Bacillus pumilus: one gene and its partner. The protein of the gene in region 1 interacts with the protein of each later gene in a pairwise test. Links are inferred from orthologs where the notes say so. Each region holds a gene or a part of one and is shown on either strand. Other genes may lie near its edges. The genes, in order: GKC25_RS14630 and mntR.

Evidence for each region.
Region 2: the proteins of GKC25_RS14630 (region 1) and mntR interact in binary tests that used the Escherichia coli proteins (3 or more experiments, as listed by UniProt). The link is inferred for Bacillus pumilus from one-to-one orthologs.

What each region holds. Positions count from the first base shown.
Region 1 is NZ_CP046128.1:2,853,608-2,856,903, reverse strand. The notes cover bases 1-2,966. They hold GKC25_RS14630 (methionine ABC transporter ATP-binding protein), read left to right. Parts: upstream 1-953; coding sequence 954-1,979; downstream 1,980-2,966. Other genes in these bases: metQ (methionine ABC transporter substrate-binding lipoprotein MetQ), read left to right, coding at 2,655-2,966; GKC25_RS14625 (methionine ABC transporter permease), read left to right, coding at 1,972-2,640; GKC25_RS14635 (SCP2 sterol-binding domain-containing protein), read left to right, coding at 247-588; GKC25_RS14640 (thioredoxin family protein), read left to right, coding at 1-126. Outside these bases: more of metQ, read left to right, coding at 2,967-3,296. UniProt on the Escherichia coli protein: Part of the ABC transporter complex MetNIQ involved in methionine import. Responsible for energy coupling to the transport system. It has also been shown to be involved in formyl-L-methionine transport.
Region 2 is NZ_CP046128.1:2,132,477-2,135,709, reverse strand. The notes cover bases 168-3,070. They hold mntR (transcriptional regulator MntR), read left to right. Parts: upstream 168-1,353; coding sequence 1,354-1,788; downstream 1,789-3,070. Other genes in these bases: GKC25_RS10720 (SA1362 family protein), read right to left, coding at 2,973-3,070; GKC25_RS10725 (patatin-like phospholipase family protein), read left to right, coding at 2,101-2,976; GKC25_RS10735 (lipoate--protein ligase family protein), read left to right, coding at 432-1,268; GKC25_RS10740 (rhodanese-like domain-containing protein), read right to left, coding at 168-211. Outside these bases: more of GKC25_RS10740, read right to left, coding at 1-167; more of GKC25_RS10720, read right to left, coding at 3,071-3,233.

The DNA of each region.
Region 1 (3,296 bases):
GCAAAAGCTTTTGAGATCGAAAGCGTTCCTTGCTTTATACTGTTTAAAAAAGGTGAGCTGGTGCAAAAAGGCTATGCCTTTCACTCCGTTCCATATCTTCATGAAATGATTGAAACCGCTAAATAAAGCGGTTTTTTGTCATATTTCAAGCAATTCGTCTGAAAATTTGTCGAGTTATTTATAAAGGACAAGCCAATGTTTGTAGAGAAATGTTATGTATAACCAAATGACAGGGAGGTTATACATGTGGAAAATGTGAAAACCCATGGGAACACAGGGCAGCGTTTATTATTAAAACCGCTGCTCTCATCATCATCCTTGAAGATTACATTTGAGGCGGAAACTGACTCTTGTACATTGATTGTGGATGAGCGTGGTGAAGTGAAGAAACTACCTGCAATTGAGTTATCGGATCTCATCTTTTATGGTGAGAGAAAAGAAATACTTCAATTATTAGATGGAGATATGTCCTTACAGCAGTTAATTAGCAGAGGACAAGTAAAAGTAAAAGGGTCATTCCGTGCGCTCTTAAGACTAGAGGCTGTGCTTTGGCTGACGAACGGTTTTTTTCGAAAAATGATAACGTAGTCGTTTACTTGGAAATTAGCGATTTACAGCGTTGACATATCTCGGGTAGCATGATATTCTACGTTAGTAAAAACATGAACATCACATAAAACAACATATTTTCTCTTATTAAGAGAGGTGGAGGGACGTGCCCTATGAAACCCGGCAACCGTCAGCATAGCTGAAATTGGTGCCAATTCACTCAAAGCCGCAATGCTTTGAAAGATGAGAGAAAGGCGTATTGAACATAAAAGGCCTTTCTGCTTGCGTTGCAGTTAGGTCTTTTTTACTGACCTGGTGTCAGGCTAGAGGCATGACAGCAGGAAGAATAAATAACGTATGTGATGGCAACCTATAGATTCAGCAAGAAAGCAGGTGAACAGACTGTGATCCATTTACAGAATGTATCAAAAACGTACCACTCTAAAAGCGGAAATGTTGATGCCGTGAAAGAAGTTAACTTGGATATCGATAAAGGTGAAATATTCGGAATTATCGGGTATAGCGGTGCCGGAAAAAGCTCGCTTATTCGCCTATTAAACGGTCTGGAGCTGCCAACAGCAGGAATTGTTGAAGTGGCAGGCAACCGGATCAATGAAGTATCGAATGCGAAACTTCGGAAAGCAAGACAAGAAATCAGTATGATCTTCCAGCACTTCAACCTACTTTGGTCAAGAACGGTGAGACAAAATATTATGTTCCCGCTTGAGATCGCAGGTGTAAAGGCATCAAAACGGAGAGAACGTGCGAATGAACTGATTAAATTAGTCGGTTTAGAAGGAAAAGAAAATGCGTATCCGTCTCAGCTAAGCGGCGGACAAAAGCAGCGTGTGGGGATTGCGAGAGCATTAGCAAATGATCCAAAGGTTCTTCTTTGTGACGAAGCGACGTCTGCGCTTGATCCGCAAACAACCGATTCCATCCTTGAGCTTTTGGCGGATATCAATAAACGACTAGGGCTCACGATTGTGCTGATTACACACGAAATGCACGTCATTCGCAAAATTTGTCATCGCGTGGCGGTCATGGAGAATGGACGTATTGTCGAAGAAGGCGAAGTATTACGCGTGTTCAGACAGCCAAAGGAAGAAATGACGAAGCGATTTGTGAAACAGCTTGCTGAACCAGAGGAAGCGAAAGAAACAATCGAGCACGTCTTAGAGCGAGTAAAAGAAGGTCAGGTCGTACGGTTGTCCTTTATTGGCGATTCTGCCGAGCAGCCGCTGATCACTGAAATCATTCGATCCTTCAAGGTCGATGTGAACATCCTTCAAGGGAAGATTTCTCAAACGCAGGAAGGCGCGTTTGGAACACTCTTTATCCATATTAATGGAGAAGAGACCGAGGTAGAAAAAGCCATCGCCTATATCCAAAGCAAACAGGTTGAAATCGAGGTGATGACACATGTTTGAGAAATGGTTTCCGAACGTTGATTTAGATGTCATTTGGAATGCAACGGGTGAAACGGTGTACATGACACTCATTTCACTAGCATTTGCTTTTATTATTGGTATCATCCTTGGGCTATTGCTCTTTCTGACTAGTAAAGGCGGTCTTTGGGAAAATAAACCGATTAACACCGTTATCGGGGCAGTCGTCAACATTTTTAGATCGATTCCTTTTATCATTTTAATCATTCTATTATTAGGGTTTACAAAACTTATTATGGGCACAATTCTAGGTCCCAATGCAGCCCTCCCTGCCCTTGTCATAGGGTCAGCTCCATTCTATGCACGCCTTGTCGAAATTGCACTGCGTGAAGTAGACAAAGGAGTCATTGAAGCAGCACGATCAATGGGAGCGAAAACGTCGACCATCATTTTCAAAGTATTGCTGCCAGAATCATTGCCAGCCCTCATTTCAGGTATTACCGTAACAGCGATTGCTCTAATTGGCTCAACTGCGATTGCAGGTGCAATTGGAGCAGGCGGACTTGGTGACCTTGCTTATGTAGAGGGATACCAATCTGGTAATACAGATGTCACACTTGTTGCCACTGTGTTTATTCTCATCATCGTCTTTATTATTCAAATAATCGGTGATTTGATTACAAATAAAATTGATAAACGTTAAGGGAGGATTTATTCATGAAGAAATTGATTTTAAGTGCACTATTTCTAGCATTTGCAGGCATTTTAGCTGCATGCGGTTCATCTAATAACGCAAGTGATAGCAAAACCATTACGGTTGCGGCTTCAAAAACACCACATGCCGAGATTCTTGAAGAAGCAAAACCACTTCTAAAAGAAAAAGGCTACGATCTCAAAGTGAAAGTACTTAGTGATTATAAAATGTACAACAAAGCGTTAGCTGAAAAAGAAGTGGATGCAAACTTTTTCCAACATATCCCTTACTTGAACGAAGAGAACAAATCAAACAAAGATTATAACCTAGTAAGTGCTGGTGCGGTTCACCTTGAGCCTTTCGGTATCTACTCTAAGAAATACAAATCAGTAAAAGATATTCCAAATGGCGGCATCATCATCATGACAAACAACGTAGCTGAGCAAGGACGTATGCTTGCTCTATTACAAAATGCCGGTGTCATTAAGCTTGATCCAAAGGTTGATACAATCAACTCAACGGTCAAGAACATCAAAGAAAACCCAAAGAACCTAAAGTTCAAAAAAATCGCTCCTGAACTAACAGCGAAAGCTTATGAAAACAGTGAAGGTGATGCTGTGTTTATCAACGTCAACTATGCGATTCAAAATAAATTGAATCCGAAA
Region 2 (3,233 bases), 720 kb from region 1 along the record:
TTAGCTGGGAAAGGGGGATGTTTCTTGCCCCTAAAATATGTCCGCCTTCAAACTCATTTGGCTCTCTCACATCAATGAGTTGAGCTTTGCGGTAACCTTTAATAAATTCTGCTTCCGTCAGCGTTTTCATAATGCGCTGCTGATAAATGTAGCTGCCGATGGAATAAAGAACGAAAAGTCCACAAAGTGAGAGGACGATATAGTTGAATATTGACAATACAACTCGACTCCTTCTTGAGCATCAGCACAGTAGCCTGTCTGATGGTACGTTTTAGACAAATACTATTATAGTAAAGCAAAAGAAACTTGTCATCATAAATGGTAAGAATTATTTTCAATTCGTTCCCTATTTGATAGACTGATGAAGAGAGAAAACCGGTGGCCATCACCATCATCTAACATTGACTACGTAAAAGAGAAGGGATTTTTATATGCAAAAAGAGAAATGGTGTTTCATTGATACAGGAAATCAAGACCCAGCCTTTAACATGGCAATGGATGAAGCCTTGCTTTATTGGCATAGTGAGAAGCTCATCCCGCCTGTCATCCGTTTTTATGGATGGAATCCGGCGACATTGTCTGTTGGGTATTTTCAGCATGTTGAAAAGGAAATCAACATGGAAGCAGTCGAGCGCTATGGTCTTGGGTTTGTCCGCAGACCAACTGGAGGGCGGGGGGTTCTTCATGATCAGGAGCTGACCTACAGCGTGATTGTGTCAGAGGAACATCCAGAAATGCCAGCGACGGTGACAGAGGCATACCGCGTCATTTCAGAAGGCATTTTAGAGGGCTTTAAAGAACTGGGACTCGATGCATATTTTGCCATTCCTCGTACAGATAAAGAAAAAGAAAGCTTAAAAAATCCAAGATCGTCTGTATGCTTCGATGCTCCTTCCTGGTATGAGCTTGTCGTAGAAGGCAGAAAGGTAGCAGGCAGTGCTCAAACGAGACAAAAAGGAGTGATCCTCCAGCACGGCTCCATCTTAATTGACCTTGATGAGGACAAATTGTTCGATTTATTTCTTTATCCAAACGACCGTGTGAGAGAGCGGATGCAGCGGAGCTTTAAAAACAAAGCGGTCGCCATCAATGAAATCTCAGACCGAACCTGTACAATAGACGATGCGCGTGTTGCGTTTAAACGAGGATTTGAAAAAGGGTTAAATATTGAGCTTGTGCCTTATGAGCTGACAGATGAAGAATTAGCGTTTGTTCATCATCTCGCCAAAACGAAATATGCCTCAGACGAGTGGAATTACAAGCGTTAAGACAGTGGACACTCCTTGTTTTTTAATGGGCGATGGTGTAGAATTGTTATGATTATTAAGTAAAGGTGCATTATGGAGGGGTTTTATGACTACACCTAGTATGGAAGATTACATTGAACAAATATATATGCTGATAGAAGAAAAAGGATATGCCAGAGTCTCTGATATTGCAGAAGCACTCGCTGTCCATCCCTCCTCTGTAACAAAAATGGTTCAGAAGCTAGATAAAGATGAATACCTCATTTATGAGAAGTATCGTGGTCTAATTTTAACCCCGAAAGGCAAAAAAATTGGAAAACGTCTCGTATACAGACATGAACTGCTAGAGCAATTTTTAAGAATCATTGGTGTAGATGAAGAGAAAATTTATGATGATGTAGAAGGCATTGAACATCATCTCAGCTGGAACAGCATTGACCGCATCGGCGATCTCGTTCAATTCTTTGAAGAAAACGACGAGCGATCTGTTCAGCTGAAAGCGATTCAAAAGAAAAACGAACAAACAAATCAAGAATCTTAAGAAAAAGGACACCCTCAGCAAGGGTGTTCTTTCATATTGTTGACAAAGGGCTAAAATGAACTTTATTTTAGCCCTTTGTCTTCTTTTTTTTCAGCGTGACTTGAAAACCTTTGCAGTCTAGGAAGGACGAGTACCGGAGCGGAGCGAATTTGACATTCGTGAGCACCGGAGCGCAGACCTGACAACGAATGCGAGGGTTTGTCTACACGCTGAAAGGACACCCTCAGCATGGGTGTCCTTTTTGATTAAAGTTCTAATTGAAAGCATATGCTCTTACACTATTAATAGCGTGATATCAAAGGGGGCTCCTTGATGAAGATAGATGGTGTGTTCTCAGGTGGAGGCATTAAAGGGGCAGCACTTGCGGGTGCCTATGAAGCGCTTGAAGCGAGAGGATATCAATTTGTCCGTCTTGCTGGTACAAGTGCTGGAGCGATCATTGCTTCACTCATCGCAGCAGGTTTTACAAGTCAGGAGATTCGGGAGCTTTTAGATGAAATGGATGAACATCATTTGCTTGATAGGAGATGCCAATTCATTCCGTTTAAAATGCTCAGGTGGGTATCCATTTACTGGCGCCTCGGTCTGTACAAAGGCGACCGGCTGGAAAAATGGCTGACAGATGTGTTGAAACGAAAAGGGGTCACCGTATTTGGAGATCTCAAAAAAGATTCGCTGAAAATTGTTGCCTCTGATTTAACAAATGGGAAAATCCTCGTGCTGCCAGACGACCTTCCTTCATACGGCTTAAATCCAGAGCGCTTTTCCGTTGCAAGGGCGATTCGGATGAGTTGCAGCCTGCCGTATTTTTTCGAGCCTGTCAAACTAAGGTCATCAAAAGGCATTTGTACCATTGTGGATGGAGGAGTGCTTAGCAATTTTCCAATTTGGTTGTTTGCGGAAGAGAAAAAAAGACCGTTCGTCGGTGTCACATTAACCCCAAACGAAAAAGAACGCCCTCAACACTCCATCCGCAATGCGTTTGAACTGTTTGGCGCTCTTTTTGAAACGATGCGTGGTGCTCATGACGAAAGACACATTGCCACAAAACACGAACGTCATGTTATTTTTATTCCTGTAGAACACGTCATTGCCACTGATTTTCATCTGATGACAGAAAAGAAAAAGGCGCTTGTCGATCTAGGCAGACAGAAAGCCGAGCAATTTTTAAAAAGCTGGACATTTTAAAACAAGGCGCGATTTTTCTTTTTGTTTTTCTTGCCTTCAATCACAGTTAACTGTGTTTGGCTTTTCTTTTTGAGAAGGACGGGCTTAGACTTGTGGTCAGTCGGCACGCTTCGCAAATGAGTGACCCGATTTTTCATCTGGCTTTTCGTTTTTGGTTTAGGCTGCTGGTAGCGACGTTTTGATTGTTTGACTGCTTTACGATAAAGATTGCCCTCTGTTCCAGTTCTTCGATTCATCAGCCATCTAAATAGGAAAAA